Regions from separate parts of the Pseudomonas sp. D5(2026) genome, predicted to be linked through region 2. Evidence: riboswitches for the same ligand, from Rfam matches in the RefSeq annotation. Region 2 holds a riboswitch; each other region holds the start of a gene.
The links. Region 2 has a riboswitch for cobalamin ahead of cobO (cob(I)yrinic acid a,c-diamide adenosyltransferase). Riboswitches for the same ligand answer to the same signal wherever they lie in the genome.

Region 1 (5,608 bases), 1.5 Mb from region 2:
CGGGGCGCGCACTGCCCAGTACCAGGCGTTGGTGTTGTTTCAGCCAGTTGCGGTCCTCGCCGGATAACGCCAGCGGGGCAGCGGCACTGATTGAGCGTGCCAGCAGATGGCGTGGTTCGCTGCTGGCCTGCAGCACCATGGAGTTGGCCAGACCTAGAGCCAGAAGGACGCTCGCCAGCAGCTGTTTCATGGCAGCCGAGCGCTCAATAGACGTTGTTGCGCTTGGCCAGGTCGACCATTTCCACCAGCGACTCGGTCTTGAGCTTTTCCATGATACGGCCCCGATAGGTGCTGATTGTCTTCGCGCTGAGGTTCATGCAAGTGCCGATGTTCTTGTTGTTCTCGCCGCGCGCGAGGCGCCGCAGCACTTCCATTTCCCGGTTGGAGAGACTGGCCAGGCGCACTGGCTCGCTCTCCAGCGAGTTGCTGTTGACCGACATCTGCGGAAAGGTCGAATAACCCTTGGTCAGGGCCTTGAGGGCGAACAGCAGAGCCTCGTGGTCCTCTTCCTTGGTGACGAAGGCGCCTATCCCGGCATCCAGGCAGCGGCGTACATACAGGTCAGTGGCCTGGCCGGTCAGCACCATGATCTTCGGTACCGGCTCCAGGCTCTGCAATCGCTTGATGACTTCCATACCGTCCAGGCCAGGCAGGCCGATGTCGAGGATGACCACGTCCGGGCGCAGTTCGCGGGCTACCTGAGCCACTTCACTGCCATTGCCGACCTCGCCGACGACATGGAAGCGCTCGCGCTCGAGCAGTAGGCGCAAGGACAGCCGGACAATAGGGTGGTCGTCGACGATCAGCACGGTTGTCATGAGGAAAACTCCTGTAGGGATGTGGTCCGCTTCCTGGAACACTCAGGAATACGTCTGCAAGTGGGGTTATCGGAAGCGCTGCACGATACGACCATTCCCGAAGTTTGGTAATGCCGAGTATAGAAGTGTTGAAATCCTCAGTGCTTATTGTTGAAAAATCCTACAAGAAACAGGAAAGACATCACCCTGAAACAGCGGTGATGCCGATTCTTTGCAGTTGCTCAGGCGCAGGCTGCGTGCGGTTTGTGTATACGCAGTGTGGAGGCAGGGTTGTTGGCCAATGCCTGCCCGACCCGCGTCGGGCGGGCTACCAACTGCCCGGTACAATTCGGGCAGCGGCCTTGGAAGCGGGTTTCGGCACAGGCACGGCAGAACGTGCATTCGAAGGAGCAGATCAGAGCGTCGGGGCTGTCACCCGGCAGGTCGGCATCACAACACTCGCAGTTGGGGCGTAACTCCAGCATGGGCATGACTCCTGTTCGCAGGCGGAAACCCGGAGTCTGCTACGCCCGAGGCAAGGCTGGCAATGTTCAGTCGCCAGGGCGGTACAGGTGGGCATGCCCGGCACGGTACAAGGCCGATTCGGCGAACGGCGTATCCCCCAGTACATGACCTACCAGGATCAGCGCCGTGCGCCGGAAATCCTTGGCCGCTACGCGTTCGACAATGTCACCGAGGTTGCCGCGCACCCAATCCTGGTCTGGCCAGGTGGCCCGATGCACCACCGCAACCGGGCAGTGCGCGCCATAGTGCGGCACCAACTCATCGACAATGCGCGACAGGTGCTTGACCCCCAGATGAATTGCCAGGGTGCTGCCATGGCGCGCCAGGTCGCCCAATTGCTCACCAGGTGGCATGGGCGAACTGTCGCCATAACGGGTGAGGATCACCGTCTGCGCCACTTCAGGCAAGGTCAGCTCGCAGCCGAGCAGGGCGGCGCTCGCTGCCGTGGCGGTAACGCCGGGGATGACCTGGTAATCGATGCCTAGCGCCTGCAGGTGGCGGATCTGCTCACCGATGGCGCCGTACAGGCTGGGGTCGCCGCTATGCACCCGGGCCACATCCTGACCTTGTTCGTGCGCGCTGCGCATGGCAGCGATGATCTGTTCCAGATGCAGTTCGGCGCTGTTGATCACGGTTTCGGCCTGGTGGCCTTCGAGCACGGCGGCGGGCACCAGTGAACCGGCATAAATGATCACTGGGCACTGACGAATCAGCCGTTGGCCCTTGACCGTGATCAGCTCCGGGTCGCCGGGGCCGGCACCGATAAAGTAGATGGTCATGCTAAGTCCTGGCAAGAAAGAGGGTACGAAACGTTCAGCAGGCCAGGGCGAGCGTCGCCGGGCCCAGTACCTGGCGCGTCAGTAGCAGGCTGGCTGTACCCTGCCGCTGGCTGGCCAGGGCCAGTGCCGCGCTCTCGGCTACGCCCCAGCAGCCGCTGTGCCGGTAGGCAGCGGCGGACCGGTGGCTGAGCAGTGGTTCATAGGGTTGCAGTTGCGCGACATGGTACAGCACCAAAGGCAAACCTAGGTGCTCTGCCAGTTGCAACAACCCGGGCTCGTCGGCCTTCAGGCTGATGCTTGCGATGCCGCGCAGGTCAGCCAACGCCAGGCCCTGGTCGTCCAGAGCCTGGTGCAGCAAGCGATGCAAGGTGTCCGCCGGGCAACCCCGGCGGCAGCCAAAACCAGCGTAGAAGGCAGGCATCAAGCCTGGCTGGAACGGCGGAACAGCCAGGCGCTGAGCAGGCCCAAGGCCAGCCAGAAGGCGGCGTTGGTCAGCCAGGAGGCGACTTTGAACTGGGTTTCCAATGCTTCGGGGGCCAGGCTTTCGTGCACCTCCGGTTGCGGCGCACCGATGACATGAGGCATGACCAGCAGCACGGCGCCCAGCGCCTTCAGCAGCCAGTGGCGGGCAAACACCAGCAAGGCCAGGCCCAGCGCAGTGGCACTGGCTGTACCGACCCACCAGGTCTGGCGTTGCCCCAGGTCGGCGGCCGCAGTACCTGGCAGTTCTGGTGGCAAGCCCAGGGTTGGGGCCAGGCAGAACACGGCGAAGCCAGCCAACCCCCACAATGCGCCAGTGGCGGCGCGTTTGGGCTCGCGAAGGCTGTAAAGGGCGGCGAGGATCAGGGCGAAGCCGACCGCGACCACCAGGTTGCCGCCTGTGGTGGACAGCACGCGCTGCCAGCCGTCTTCCGGCGACCAGGCTTCGGCGCTGTGTTCATGAGCGGCCACTTCGCTACCGTGTTCGTGGTGTGCGGCCGGGGCCGAGGACTCGTAGGTTTCCGCCTCCAGAATCAGCGGAGCAACCCAGAAGCTTTGCAGCAAGGTCAGCAACAGGGCTGCAAGGAGCCCGCTGAAGCCCGCAGTACGGGCAATGCGCGTGATCATCAGGCGTACTCAGTGGCAGGGGAAGGCGGCGCTGTGGCGGGTGTCGTGGGCGGCGTTGTGCACGGCCTCAATGTGCGAGAACCCGGCAAAGTAGACCAGGCACAGACCCAGCAAGCTGGCACCGACGGCGATGGTTACACGCCGGCTGAGGGTAACGGGGGTAGCAAGGCTGTGTTGTTTGGCGCTGGTGACGGGCATGACGCGATCCTCTGCTTTTTTGTGGGCAACGGGCGAGCGCGGCAGCCCCGGACGTGGTCGCCCAAGGGAATGCAACAGCGCCCGCCCACCGCGGGGTGTTCATGAACGTCAGGCCGGTCTCCGGGCTTGCGAGGAAGAGCTGGGCTCCTGGAACGCGTCACCTTCCCATGCCGTACTACAAGGCACAGTGGTACAGACGCTTCACTCGCTTACCGTTGCGGGGGCAGCACCGGCATTGTCCGGCCCTGCAGAAGGGCCTGGGACGCACCGGTTTCCCGTTTCACCCCGTGAGGGGCACCTGAACGCGAGGCATAAGGAGAGCATGGGGCGGGCTTGGCGTCAATGTCATACACAGCGCGAGGCTGTCGAACAGCAGGTACTACAGGCTCAGGCCCGCAGGCAGAAGTGCAGGAACCGGGCGTTCACCCGCGGGCGAATGCCGCCAGCTTGTCGCCATCCAGCCGGTAACGCACCCACTCATCCTGCGCCTCGGCCCCCAGTTTCTGGTAGAAGCCGATCGCTGGCTCGTTCCAGTCCAGCACGCTCCATTCCAGGCGCCCGCAGTTGTTCGCCACCGCTTCGCGGGCAATGTGCTGCAACAACTGCCGGCCAGCGCCATCGCCGCGTTGTTCGGGGGTTACGTACAGGTCTTCCAGATAGATGCCATTGCGCCCGAGCCAGGTCGAGTAGCTGTAGAAGTACACGGCAAAGCCGATTGCACGGCCATCACGCTCGCACATCAGGGCGTGCACAGTGCTGCCTTCTTCGAACAGGCTGTGCTCGATGTCGGCAAGGGTGGCGACTACCTCGTGGCGAGCGCGTTCGTATTCGGCCAGTTCGGTGATGAAGGTGAGGATCTGCTCGGCATCGGTATGCACGGCAGGGCGAATGGTGAGGCTCATGGTGACGGCTTCCTTGGTCCGGATTGGCGATACAGTGATGTGTATCTACGTAATTTAATCAAACTGTACCAGTCGCTGGGAAAGGCGACTCCGGTAGTGTGACAGCACCTATAAAGAAAGTGGAATGCCCGCCATGCTTGCCTCTGCCGACCTGCTGACCGCCTTCGTGCTGTTTGCCTTCGTGTCTTCCATCACGCCAGGCCCCAACAACACCATGTTGCTGGCCTCGGGGGTAAACTTCGGCGTGCGCCGCTCGGTCCCTCACGCCTTGGGTATCAGCTTTGGTTTCATGGTGATGGTACTGGCCGTCGGCCTGGGGCTGGGCGAGGTGTTCAAGGCCTGGCCGCCACTGTACACAGTGCTGCGCTACACTGGCGCCGCCTATCTGCTGTACCTGGCCTGGAAGATCGCCACTTCCGGGCCGGTCGGCACGGCCTCGTCCAGTGCCCGCAAACCGCTGGGCTTCTGGGGAGCAGCGGCGTTCCAGTGGGTCAACCCGAAGGCCTGGGTGATGGCGGTGGGGGCGATTACCACCTACACACCCGCGCAAGGCTATGTAACCAACGTGATCGTCATTGCGGCCTTGTTCGCTTTGGTCAACCTGCCGAGCGTGGGGGTATGGGTGATGTTCGGCAGCGCCCTGCGCAACCTGTTGCAGCATTCGCGCTGGCTGATGCTGTTCAATGTCGTGATGGCCCTGTTGCTGGTGATTTCACTGTACCCGCTGCTGTTTGTAGAATCAGCGTTTTCCTGACCCCGAGAGTACAGTAAGCCCATGCAGTTGATCCCCTGGTCCCACGAATGCGCCGAAGGTTTCACCCTGCGTGGCTGGCGAACCCCGGCCAGTGGCAAACCGCTGCTGCATTTCCTGCATGGCAACGGCTTCTGTTGCCTGACCTATCAACCGCTGCTGATGCGCCTGGGCGAGCATTTCGACCTGTGGCTTTGCGACGTTCAAGGCCATGGCGACAGTGACCATGGCGGGGTGTTTCGCGGCTGGAACCGCTCCGCTGCCTTGGCGGTGGAGGCCTTTCAGGGCGGGCGTGGCGAATATGGCGACGTACAGCGGTTTGCCGTAGGTCACAGCTTCGGTGGCGTGCTCACAGGGCTGATCCTGGGCAGTGAGCCGCAACTGTTCGCACGTGCCGTGCTGCTCGACCCGGTACTGTTCAGCCGACGCATGATCGGCGTGATGGGGGCGGCAGCCCTGGTCGGCCTGCATCAGCGCCACGGCCTGGCCCGCAAGGCTGCCAGCCGCCGCAGCCACTGGCCCGATCGCGAGTCGGCGTTGGCCTCGCTG
Region 2 (5,608 bases):
TTCGATAAAATTTGCAAATGGCCATGATAGAGGGCATAGTTTCACCCTTCTAAAGGATTACAGACACGGTCGTGCCCATGCTGAAGCGCTTCGCACCCCTCGTGCCACTCGCACTCGTGACCCTGCTTTTTGGCTGCGCGGCCCAAGGCCCGGTATCTCAGCCCCAGGATCACACCCCGGTCACCGCACAATCGGCAATCAAGGCCAAAGCCTCTCCCTCGGCGGTATTCGGCGAGCCGGAAGAGCTGGCCACCGAAGATGACCTGGCGTCTTTCTCTGGCAGCAAGCCTTACCAATTGCCCGTTCTGGCTGACAGCATTCTCGAGCGCGGCATGTCGTTGATCGGCACCCGCTACCGCTTCGGTGGTACCTCGGAAAAGTCCGGCTTCGACTGCAGTGGCTTCATCGGTTACCTGTTCCGCGAAGAGGCGGGCATGACGCTGCCGCGCTCCACGCGTGAAATGATCAAGGTAGATGCGCCAAAAGTGGCCCGCAACAAACTCAAGCCAGGTGACTTGCTGTTCTTCAGCACCAATGGCCGAGGCCGGGTGAGCCATGCCGGCATCTATCTGGGTGACAATCAGTTCATCCACTCCAGCAGCCGCCGCAGCGGCGGTGTGCGCATCGACAACCTCGGTGATCGCTACTGGAGCAAGACCTTCATTGAAGCCAAGCGAGCCTTGGCCATGGCGCCGACCAACATCGCGCGCAACTGATGTCAAAATGATGTACCCTGCCGCGGCGGTGATGCTTTGAAAAAAAGCACACCGCCGTGCGCATTTACAGAAAGCGTCTAATCTAAATTCTCAACTCTTTTCGGCTGCAGCGCAGCGGTCTCAGACAGGATGTTCTGGCCATGGTAAAGATGGCGCGCTTCGCATTTCTCTCCTTGGCAGCCTTGCTGGCTGCATGCTCCAGCCGTGCGCCTGCGCCGGCCCCTGTGGTACAGCCGCAGGTTACCTATAGCCAACCCAGTCCTTCACCGGTTGCCGATGACGTGCTGATTCGTGCCATTGGTCTGGTTGGCACGCCTTATCGTTGGGGTGGCAATACGCCGGACTCCGGCTTCGACTGCAGCGGCCTGATCAAATATGTGTACCGTGATGCTGCCGGCATCAGCCTGCCGCGCTCGACACGAGAGATGATCGTCATGCGTGCACCGACGGTGGATGCCAGTTCACTGCAGTCCGGTGACCTGGTGTTCTTCGCCACCAGTGGCGGCTCGCAGGTCAGCCATGCCGGCATCTATGTAGGGGACGGGCGCTTCGTGCATGCTCCCTCCACGGGTGGCACTGTCCGCCTGGACTACCTCTCCAACAGCTACTGGGCCAAGGCCTACCTGCAGGCCAAGCGGGTGATTCCGCAAGGGCATCTGGCGCAGAACCCCTGATGTCCATGCCTGTTCAGCGGCCCCGTTGAGCTCGGGGCCGCTAGCGGCTGCCGAGATTCATGTTGCTTTGCTCACCCGCCTGATCACCCGCTTCGATTGACGCTCCCGGTGCAACCCTCTAACCTTCGCGGCGTGTTTCAGGTGCCCTGCCAGCCCCGACTGGGCAGGGTGAAACTGGGAAGCCGGTGGGCGCCAGCATGGCGCGATTCCGGCGCTGCCCCCGCAACGGTAAATGAGTAAAAGGCCGCGCAGGGCCACTGGATGCCAGCATCCGGGAAGGCGCGCAGGCCAGGGCAAAGGCCCACTCACAAGCCCGGAGACCGGCCTGATACTGCCAACGGCATCACGGAGGGTGATGCGCGGTGCACCGTGGCGCCCTGCCATGGCCTCTGCGCGTTCTCCGTTTGCCTGCCTATTACCTGTCGCCGCGCGTTGCCGTGGTGCCAGCCAGCGGAGAACCCTGATGAGCGAATCCACCGAACGCGACGAACGCCACCTGGCGCGCATGCAGCGCAAGAAGGCGGTCATCGACGAACGCATCGCCAATTCCCCTAACGAATGCGGCCTGCTGCTGGTGCTGACCGGCAATGGCAAGGGCAAGAGCAGTTCGGCCTTCGGCATGCTCGCGCGCGCCTTGGGCCATGGCATGCAGTGCGGCGTGGTGCAGTTCATCAAGGGCCGCAACAGCACCGGTGAGGAACTGTTCTTCCGTCGCTTCCCCGAACAGGTGCGCTACCACGTGATGGGCGAGGGCTTTACCTGGGAAACCCAGGACCGCCAGCGTGACATTGCTGCTGCGCAAGCCGCCTGGGCGGTGTCGCGCCAGTTGTTGCAGGACCCAGGTGTACAGTTCGTGGTGCTGGACGAGCTCAACATCGCCCTCAAGCATGGTTACCTCGACCTGGACCAGGTACTGTCCGACATTCAGGCCCGCCCGCCCATGCAGCATGTGATTGTCACTGGCCGCGCTGCGAAGCCCGAGATGATCGAGCTGGCCGATACCGTGACCGAAATGGGCATGCTCAAGCACGCCTTCCAGGCCGGTATCCGCGCACAGAAAGGCGTCGAACTGTGAGTCGATCGCGCCACTGTCCCGCCGTGTTGATCGCGGCACCGGCCTCTGGCCAGGGCAAGACTACCGTCACTGCTGCGCTGGCCCGCCTGCACCGTAACCTCGGGCGCAAGGTGCGGGTGTTCAAGTGCGGGCCCGACTTTCTTGACCCGATGATTCTCGAACGGGCCAGTGGCGCGCCGGTGTATCAGCTGGACCTGTGGATGATCGGTGCCGAGGAAAGCCGTCGCCTGCTGTGGGAGGCTGCCGGCGAGGCTGACCTTATCCTCATCGAAGGGGTGATGGGGCTGTTCGACGGCACCCCGTCTAGCGCCGACTTGGCACGCCACTTTGGCGTGCCGGTGCTGGCGGTGATCGATGGCACAGCCATGGCCCAGACCTTCGGCGCCCTGGCTCTGGGCCTGGCGCGTTACCAGGCCGATCTGCCGTTCGCCGGCGTGCTGGCCAATCGGGTAGGCAGCCTGCGCCATGCGCAACTGCTGGAAGGCAGCCTGACCGAAGGCTTGCGCTGGTATGGCGGCTTGTCCCGCGAGCGCGGCATCGAACTGCCCAGCCGCCACCTGGGCCTGGTGCAGGCCAGCGAGCTGAATGACCTGGATACCCGTCTGGACGCTGCCGCCGAAGCGCTGGGTGCCAGTTGCGATGCGGCGTTGCCGCCGCCAGTGAGCTTTGCCGAGCCCGAACCGCAAACCTGCGCTGCCTCGCTGGCCGGTGTGCGCATTGGCGTGGCGCGGGACGAGGCGTTCGCCTTCACGTATGGCGCTAACCTCGACCTGCTGCGCAACCTTGGTGCCCAGCTGGTGTTCTTCTCGCCGCTGCACGACCGCGAACTGCCGGCAGTCGACAGCCTGTATCTGCCGGGTGGTTATCCAGAGCTGCATCACCATGCGCTGGCCGCCAACGCACCGATGTGCGAAGCAATCCGCGCCCACCATGCGCAGGGCAAGCCATTGCTGGCCGAGTGCGGTGGCATGCTGTACCTGCTCGATGCCCTGACTGACGTGGCCGGTGAACGTGCCGAACTGCTCGGCCTGCTGCCGGGTGAAGCCACCATGCAGAAGCGCCTGGCCGCCCTGGCGCTGCAGGCAGTGGAGCTGCCGGAGGGGACCTTGCGCGGTCACACCTATCACCATTCGCTGACCAGTACTGCGCTGGAACCGATTGCCCGCGGTCTGAGCCCCAACGGCGGGCGTGGCAACGAGGCGGTCTATCGTCTGGGCCGGCTGACGGCCTCTTACGTGCACTTCTATTTCCCTTCCTGCCCGGATGCGGCGGCGGCGCTGTTGCGACCATGAATGATCACGCCTATAGCGACGCCGAGCGCGCCGCAATCTACCGGGCCATCGGCGAGCGCCGCGACATGCGCCATTTCGCGGGTGGCCAGGTAGCGCCCGAGCTGCTTGGCCGCTTGCTGGCCGCCGCGCATCAGGCGCCCAGTGTCGGGCTTATGCAGCCATGGCGATTTATCCGTATCACCCGGCGTGACCTGCGCGGGCGCATCCAGGCCTTGGTGGAGGCGGAGCGGATACGCACGGCCGAGGCATTGGGCGAGCGATCCGATGCCTTCATGAAACTGAAGGTGGAGGGCATAAACGATTGCGCCGAGCTGCTGGTGGCGGCCTTGATGGACAACCGCGAACCACACATCTTCGGCCGCCGCACCCTGCCGGAGATGGACCTGGCCTCGCTGGCCTGTGCCATCCAGAACCTGTGGCTGGCCGCGCGTGGCGAAGGGCTGGGCATGGGCTGGGTGTCGCTGTTCGACCCGCAGGCGTTGGCCGCGCTGCTGGGCATGCCCGCCGGTGCCAAGCCGGTGGCGGTACTGTGCCTTGGGCCGGTCGCCGAGTTCTACCCGGTGCCGATGTTGGTGCAGGAAAACTGGGCCGAAGAGCGGCCGCTGAGTGAAATGCTTTACGAAAACCAATGGGGAGAGCGTCAATGAGCGTGGCCTTGCTGACCGTGGCCGGGGTGGCCCTGGACGCGTTGCTGGGCGAACCACAGCGCCGCCACCCCTTGGTGGCCTTCGGCAATATGGCTGGCAACCTTGAGCGCCGTCTGAATGCTGGCGGGCGCGGCTGGCGTAGCCACGGCGTGAGTGCGTGGTTTCTGGCGGTTGTGCCGCTGACCCTGGTGGCGCTGGTCCTTTCGTGGCTGCCATATATCGGCTGGCTGGTTGACGTACTGGCGCTTTACTGCGCCGTGGGGCTGCGCAGCCTGGGCGAGCATGTGCTGCCGGTGGCCAACGCTTTGCGCCAAGGCGATCTGACGGAGGCGCGGCGCCGGGTTGGCTACCTGGTCAGCCGCGAAACGCGCGAACTGGACGAGCCAGCAGTGGCCCGAGCGGCGACCGAGTCGGTGCTGGAGAACGGCAGCGATGCAGTATTCGCCGCGTTGTTCTGGTTTGTGGTGGCCGGTGCGCCCGGCGTGGTGCTGTACCGCCTCAGCAACACGCTGGATGCCATGTGGGGCTATCGAAACGAACGCTTCGAGCGCTTTGGCTGGTGCGCGGCGCGCATCGACGATGTGCTCAACTATATACCTGCAAGGCTGGTGGCCCTGACGTATGCCCTGTTGGGCAAGACCCGTCTGGCCCTGGTCTGCTGGCGCAAACAGGGCCCGCTGTGGGATAGCCCCAACGCCGGGCCGGTGATGGCTGCCGGCGCCGGTGCGCTGGGCGTGGAGCTGGGTGGCCCGGCGGTGTACCACGGCGAGTTGCATGAGCGGCCGCGCCTGGGCGAGGGGCCAGTGGCCGATGCCGATGCCATCGAGCGCGGCTGGCAGTTGGTGCAGCGCGGCGTGTGGCTGTGGCTGCTGGTGATCTGCCTGGGGGCGTATATCAATGCTTGAACATGGTGGCCGCCTGCTTCGCGCGGTGCAGCAATACGGTATCGCCCGTGAGCAGTGGCTCGACCTGTCCAGCGGCATTGCGCCCTGGCCATTCCCGATCCCGCCGATTCCCGTCGACGCCTGGGCCCGCCTGCCGGAAACCGAGGACGGCCTGGAGGACGCCGCGCGCGCGTATTACGGCGCCCGCCAGTTGCTGCCGGTCGCCGGCTCCCAGGCCGCGATCCAGGCCTTGCCGCTGCTGCGAACAGCCGCCCGGGTAGGCGTGCTGACGCCGTGCTATGCCGAACACCCCTATGCCT
Region 3 (5,608 bases), 760 kb from region 2:
CGAGCCGTTAGGGCCGACAATGCCCAGGGTTTCACCGGCGACAACGCTGAGGTCGATATCGCTGAGCACGGTATTGCCGGCCAGTTGCAGCCCCAGCCCATGGCAGGCCAGCGGAGGGATGCGAACTGCTGTCATGGCGGTCATGGGCGCCCCCGACGGCTAACCAGAATCAGCGCGAATACGGGGGCACCGATCAGCGCAGTCACCACGCCCACCGGGATCACCTGGCCGGCGATCAGCGTGCGTGAAAGAATGTCTGCCGCAATCAGGAACAGCGCACCGCCCAGTGCGCTGGCGGGCAACAGACGGCTGTGCCCGGGGCCGAGCAGAAGGCGCAGGGCATGGGGTATTACCAGCCCGACAAACCCGATGGCGCCGACAATGGACACCATCACAGCCGTCACCAGCGCTGCACAACTGATCAGCAGCAATTGGGTGCGCCGCACCGGGATGCCCAGCGAGGCGGCCGAATCGGTACCGAAGGTGAAGGCATCCAGAGCACGGCGGTGCCACAGGCACACCAGCAAACCGAAAATCGCCACCGGCACAGCCAGCCACACCGAAGGCCAGCGCACGCCGCTCAGGTTGCCCAGCAGCCAGAACAGGATACCGCGCGCCTGCTCGGCGGTGGCCGACTTGGTGATCAGGAAGGCGGTCAGTGCATTGAACAGTTGCGAGCCGGCGATACCGGCAAGGATCACCTGGGCATTGTTGCTGCTGGGGCCGGCCGCGCGGGCCAGCACCAGTACCAAGGCGAATGCGGCCACGGCACCGATGAAAGCCCCTGCGGACATGCTTAACGCCAGGCTACCCAGGCCCAGCAGGCCGACGAGTACCGCGCCGGTCGAGGCACCGGCAGACAGCCCCAGCAAGTAGGGCTCGGCCAGTGGGTTGCGCAACATCGCCTGCAGGATGACACCGCAGGTGGCCAGCCCGGCGCCACAAGCGGCTGCGACCAGGGTGCGGGTCAGGCGGTAGTTCCAGACGATGCCGGCGTCGATCGGGTCCACCGGGTAGGCGGCTTGCCACAGGTGGTTGGCCAGCACCTGGCCGACCACGCTGGGCGACAGGTTGGTTTCGCCGATGGCGGTGCCGGCCAGCAGGGCAGCCAACAGGGCGGCCAGGGCAACGGCGATGCAGGGTAACAGGCGAATCATCACTGGGCTGCTTTACCGCTGGCGAAGGCCGTGGACAGCGTTTGAACGCCGCGGAACAGGCGGATACCGGCCTGCATGGCGTCGGCGTCAAGGATAATGATACGGTCGTGCTTCACTGCGTCCATGTTGCGGGTTACCGGATCACTGCGCAGGAATTCGAGCTTTTTCTGGTAGTCGTCGGCGGGGAAACGGCGGCGGTCCATGCGCGCGATGATCAGCCAGGTCGGATTGGCCTTGGCCAGGGTTTCCCAGCCTACGCTTGGCCATTCTTCGCTGGACTCGACCACGTTGCGTACACCAAGGGTGCGCAGCATGAAGTCGGCGACACCCTGGCGGCCGGCCACATAGGGGTCGATGTGAAGGTCGGCGCTGGAGAACCAGAACAGCGCCGTAGTTGCCGACAGGTCCTTGCCGGCCAGCCGCGCCCTGGCGCTGTCCAGATGCCCTTGCAATTCTGCGTTCAGGGCCGCACCGCGGTCCTGAACGTCGAAGATCTCGGCCAGTTGGCTGACGCTCTTGTAGATGCTGTCTACCTGGAACGCTTGCAGGCGGGTGCCGTCTGCACCGACCAGGTTGTCCTTGCCTTCGCAGTCCGATGGCAGCACGTAGGTGGGGATCTTCAGTTCATCGAACTGCTCGCGGGTGGCGACCGAGCCCTGGGCACCGACCATCCATTCGAACTGCACCGCGACCAGCTGCGGGTGCTTGCCGACCACCGCCTCGAAGCTGGGTTCGTTGTCGGCCAGGCGTGGAACCTTGGCGTTCACTGCCTGGTATTCAGGCAATACGTTGTTGAACCACAGCGCGGTGCCCGCCAGCTTATCACCCAGCCCCAAGGCATAGAGCAGCTCGGTACCGGCCTGGCCGATGGTGACGGCGCGCTGCGGTGCCTGAGCAAAAGTCTGCGGCTTGCCGCAGTTGTCGACCGTCAGCGGGTAGTGGGTGGCAGCGGCCTGGGCCAGGCCGGTGAGGCCTAGGCCCGCGAGCAGGGTGGCGAAACGGGGCAGCATGCTGGGCGATCTCCTATCGGACAGTTCTGGTGAGGAACGCACGGACAGGCATCGCCGAGCCCCAGCGGGTGGCTGGGGCAACACTGACGGCCAATCCCGGACACCCCGCCGGTTGGTGAATGCAGGCCGGCAGGTCTCCTGACTGGTGCGTCATGGCCTGGCTCCGGCCTTCCCGGGCGGTAGGCCCAGTGGCATGGGTGGAGCAGGCTCGGCACCTACAGTTGCGGGGGCAGTTCCGTTTGGCCCGTATTGGCGGGCCTGGGATTCCCTGTTAGTTCCGTGGTGGAAACCGGCGGCCCGCATGGTAGACCATCGCGGCGCCGGGGGAAAACGCTTTTCAGAAGTACTTCATCCAGCTGATGTCGCGGCGGCGCTGCTTCAGCCGGGCGAACCCGCGCACCGGCAGGTACAGCGAAACCGCCAGCAGTACCGCGCCCAGCCACACCGTTGCAATGCGGTCGAAACCGAAGTAGTCGCCATGGTTGAGCCCGAACAGCGCCACGCAGGCCAGGTACAGCAGCTTCAGCACATACAGGTGCAGCAGGTAGAAGAACATCGGTGCCGCACCGAACACCGCCAGTGCCGTGATCCAGCGCACTTGGCCGGCCCGCTCGAACGCGCGTAACAGCAGCAGGCCACAGCCCAGGGTCAGGGCCAGGAACAGAAGCGACGGTGGGTATTTGGTGATGTTGAAGAAGCTCATCAGGGTTTGCGTGAAGGTTGGATAACCGCTCCACGGCGCCTCACCGTAACCGTTGAACATGCGCAGCAGGGCAAAGCCAAGCAGCGCGAGCAAACCGGCTACCTGCAGGTGTTGCTGGCGTTGTCCGGCATCGCTGCCACGGGCGAACCAGGGCCCCAGGCCGTAACCCAGGGCGATGACGCCGATCCAAGGCAGCACCGGGTAAGACGTGCGCAGGTGCAGGGTCTCGGAAAACGCCAGCCAGCCACGATCATGCAGGATTGCCCACGGCACATGCAGGGCTGACTCTACGCCGAAGTGCACGCCGTCGAGCAGGTTGTGGCCGGCGACGATGATGGCGCCCAGGGCGAGTAGCGCGGCGCGTGGCAGCCACACCAGCAGCGACAGGGCGATCATGCTGACGCCGATGGCCCAGATCACTTGCAGGTAAATCACGCTGGGGGGCAACTGGAAGGTCCAGGCGAAGTTGACCAGGGTGAACTCCAGCACCACCAGGAACAGCCCGCGTTTGAGCAGGAACGCCGAGACGTCGCCACGGCCCTGATACTTCTCGCCATACAGCCAGGCCGACAGGCCGGTCAGCAGGACGAACACCGGCGCACACAAGTGGGCGAGGGTGCGGCTGAAGAAAAGCGCCGGTTCCGTGGTGTCGATGGCCATGGGGTCGCTGACCTGGTGGTGCAGGAAGAAAGTCTCGCGGACGTGGTCCAGGAGCATGAACAGGATCACCAGGCCGCGCAGGGCATCGATGCTCTGCAGGCGCTGGGTGATCAGCGTGGGCGTGGCGCTGGCACTTGTCATGGGCTGTCTAATAGGAATGGATTTCATGTGAAACGTTATCGTATAACAAGATGCTAAAAGGGAATAGAGGTTTTTGTGTGGCCTGTGCCGGGCTCTTCGCAGCACAAGCCACCCAGATCAGAAGCTGTAATCCACCGTCGCGAAGTACGACCGCGGCATCCCCATCAACCACTGCTGCCCGCTGAACGCCGACTGCACATACTCGCGATCGAACAGGTTGTTCAACTGCAACCCCAGCTTCACGTCCGGCAACACTTGCCAGGCGATGTTGGCATCGACCACGGTGTAGCCGGGGGCGCTGTGGTTATTGGCGGTATCGGCATAACGCTCATCCACATAACGCGCCCCCAAGCCGGCCTCTACCTGCTGGCCGAAGCCTTTGCTCAACCAAAGGTTGGCGGTACGCCGTGGCACGTTGGCCGGCCGGTTGCCTGCGCGGTCCTGCGGCAGACCGCCGACCATTTCGTCGAAGTCGTCGTACTTGGCGCGTACCAGCGATGCATTGGCCGACACCTGCCACTGATGGGCCAGGGCCAGCTCCAGCGTCGCTTCCAGGCCATCGGAGGTCTGCTGCCCGGCTTGTTGCTTCTCGTGCGTGATCGGGTCGTCGACCAGCAGCTTTTTCTTGACGATGTGGTAGGCAGCAAGCGTCCATTCGCCACGCCCCTCCCAAAAGCGCTGCTTGATGCCGGCCTCGGTCTGCTTCGCCTCGGTCAGGTCATAGTGCATCTGCGCGGGGCTGAGGCTGATGAGGTTGTTGACCCCGTCCTCGCTGGTTGAGTACTGGCCGTACAACGACAGGTCGTCGTTGAGTGCATACACCAGCCCCACGCGCCAGTTGCCACCTTGCAGGCTACGATCGCTGCGGCTGTCGTTGGTCAAGTTGTTGCGGTCGATGTGGTTCTGGTCGCGACGCACGCCGGTAACCAACGACAGGCGATCGCTCAATTGCAGGCGGTTTTCGGCAAACAGGGCAAAGGTATGGGTGGTCGAGAGCGTTTGCGGCCGCAACGGCGAGGCGCTATGGAACCCGCCGGGCTGTGGCTGCCACGGGTCGACGTAGTCGCCGCCGACATCGTTGTAGGGGGAATTGCTGTCGACGTTGAAGCGCACCTTGTTGTACTCGGCACCGAGCACGGTCTTGCTGGCCAGGCCGAACAGGGTGTGGTCGAAGGTGAAGGTCTGGCGGTCGCCGAACTGCTCCTGGTTGTGCTTGATCTCCAGGTAGCTGCCGCGCAGCAGTTGCTGACGCTCTGCGTCCCAGCTGTAGTCCTCGGCGTTGCGCCAGTGGCGGCGGCTTTTGATGTAGTACAGCTGGTTGCTGGCGCTGAGCTGGTCGTTCAGCGCCCAGTCGGTTGTCAGCCGGGTCCATTCATCAACGTACTGCTGCACGTCGTTCTGTACGTTGTAGTTCTTTTTGCGCAGGCTGCTGCGGTAGTGGCCGTCGATCAGCGGGGTGCCGTAGTAGTTGGCAGGTTGTGCATCGCCGCGGTCATGGGCCAGCGTGAAGCTGAGGTCATCACTGGCATCGAAACGCAGCGCGGCGCTCATGGCCAGGCTACGTGAAGCGGTGCGGTCGACCCAGCCATTGCCGGCCTGCTGGTTCAGCGTCAGGCGGTAGCTCAGGCGCTCGCTGAGGCTGCCGCCGCTGTCCAGGCCGAGCTGCTGGCGGTCCCACGAGCCGTAACCCAGGCGCAGGTGGTTGCGCACTTCGCCGGCAAAAGGTTTTTTCGGGATCACGTTGATCACCGCGCCGGTGGCGCCTTCGCCATGCAGTACCGAGGCCGGGCCGCGAATCACCTCGATGCGTTCGACCATCCACGGGTCGACCGGGAAGGTTTGGGTGCCGGCACCGGTGTACAGGCGCGCGCCGTCGAACAGGGTCATCACCGAGCTGTGGCCGGCAAAGCCGCGGGCAGACAAGCCTGTACCGCCGT

Region 1: another riboswitch for cobalamin. It lies ahead of AC3B5Q_RS12915 (CbtB domain-containing protein); the one in region 2 lies ahead of cobO (cob(I)yrinic acid a,c-diamide adenosyltransferase).
Region 3: another riboswitch for cobalamin. It lies ahead of AC3B5Q_RS16355 (ABC transporter substrate-binding protein); the one in region 2 lies ahead of cobO (cob(I)yrinic acid a,c-diamide adenosyltransferase).

Annotation. Positions count from the first base shown of each region.
Region 1 covers NZ_CM173421.1:2,804,974-2,810,581, forward strand. Annotated here, with positions in the region: gene AC3B5Q_RS12885 (transporter substrate-binding domain-containing protein) at 1-190, opposite strand, end outside; gene AC3B5Q_RS12890 (response regulator transcription factor) at 204-818, opposite strand; gene AC3B5Q_RS12895 (DUF1272 domain-containing protein) at 1,040-1,282, opposite strand; gene cobM (precorrin-4 C(11)-methyltransferase) at 1,349-2,101, opposite strand; gene AC3B5Q_RS12905 (cobalamin biosynthesis protein) at 2,136-2,522, opposite strand; gene AC3B5Q_RS12910 (CbtA family protein) at 2,522-3,208, opposite strand; gene AC3B5Q_RS12915 (CbtB domain-containing protein) at 3,218-3,406, opposite strand; cobalamin riboswitch at 3,501-3,723, opposite strand; gene AC3B5Q_RS12920 (GNAT family N-acetyltransferase) at 3,829-4,308, opposite strand; gene AC3B5Q_RS12925 (LysE family translocator) at 4,433-5,062, shown strand; gene AC3B5Q_RS12930 (alpha/beta fold hydrolase) at 5,084-5,608, shown strand, end outside.
Region 2 covers NZ_CM173421.1:4,285,099-4,290,706, reverse strand. Annotated here, with positions in the region: gene AC3B5Q_RS19855 (C40 family peptidase) at 78-716, shown strand; gene AC3B5Q_RS19850 (C40 family peptidase) at 857-1,390, shown strand; cobalamin riboswitch at 1,513-1,733, shown strand; gene cobO (cob(I)yrinic acid a,c-diamide adenosyltransferase) at 1,854-2,465, shown strand; gene AC3B5Q_RS19840 (cobyrinic acid a,c-diamide synthase CobB) at 2,462-3,757, shown strand; gene bluB (5,6-dimethylbenzimidazole synthase) at 3,754-4,404, shown strand; gene cbiB (adenosylcobinamide-phosphate synthase CbiB) at 4,401-5,309, shown strand; gene cobD (threonine-phosphate decarboxylase CobD) at 5,302-5,608, shown strand, end outside.
Region 3 covers NZ_CM173421.1:3,521,949-3,527,556, reverse strand. Annotated here, with positions in the region: gene AC3B5Q_RS16365 (ABC transporter ATP-binding protein) at 1-144, opposite strand, end outside; gene AC3B5Q_RS16360 (FecCD family ABC transporter permease) at 141-1,157, opposite strand; gene AC3B5Q_RS16355 (ABC transporter substrate-binding protein) at 1,157-2,167, opposite strand; cobalamin riboswitch at 2,279-2,476, opposite strand; gene AC3B5Q_RS16350 (acetyltransferase domain-containing protein) at 2,505-3,671, opposite strand; gene AC3B5Q_RS16345 (TonB-dependent receptor) at 3,789-5,608, opposite strand, start outside.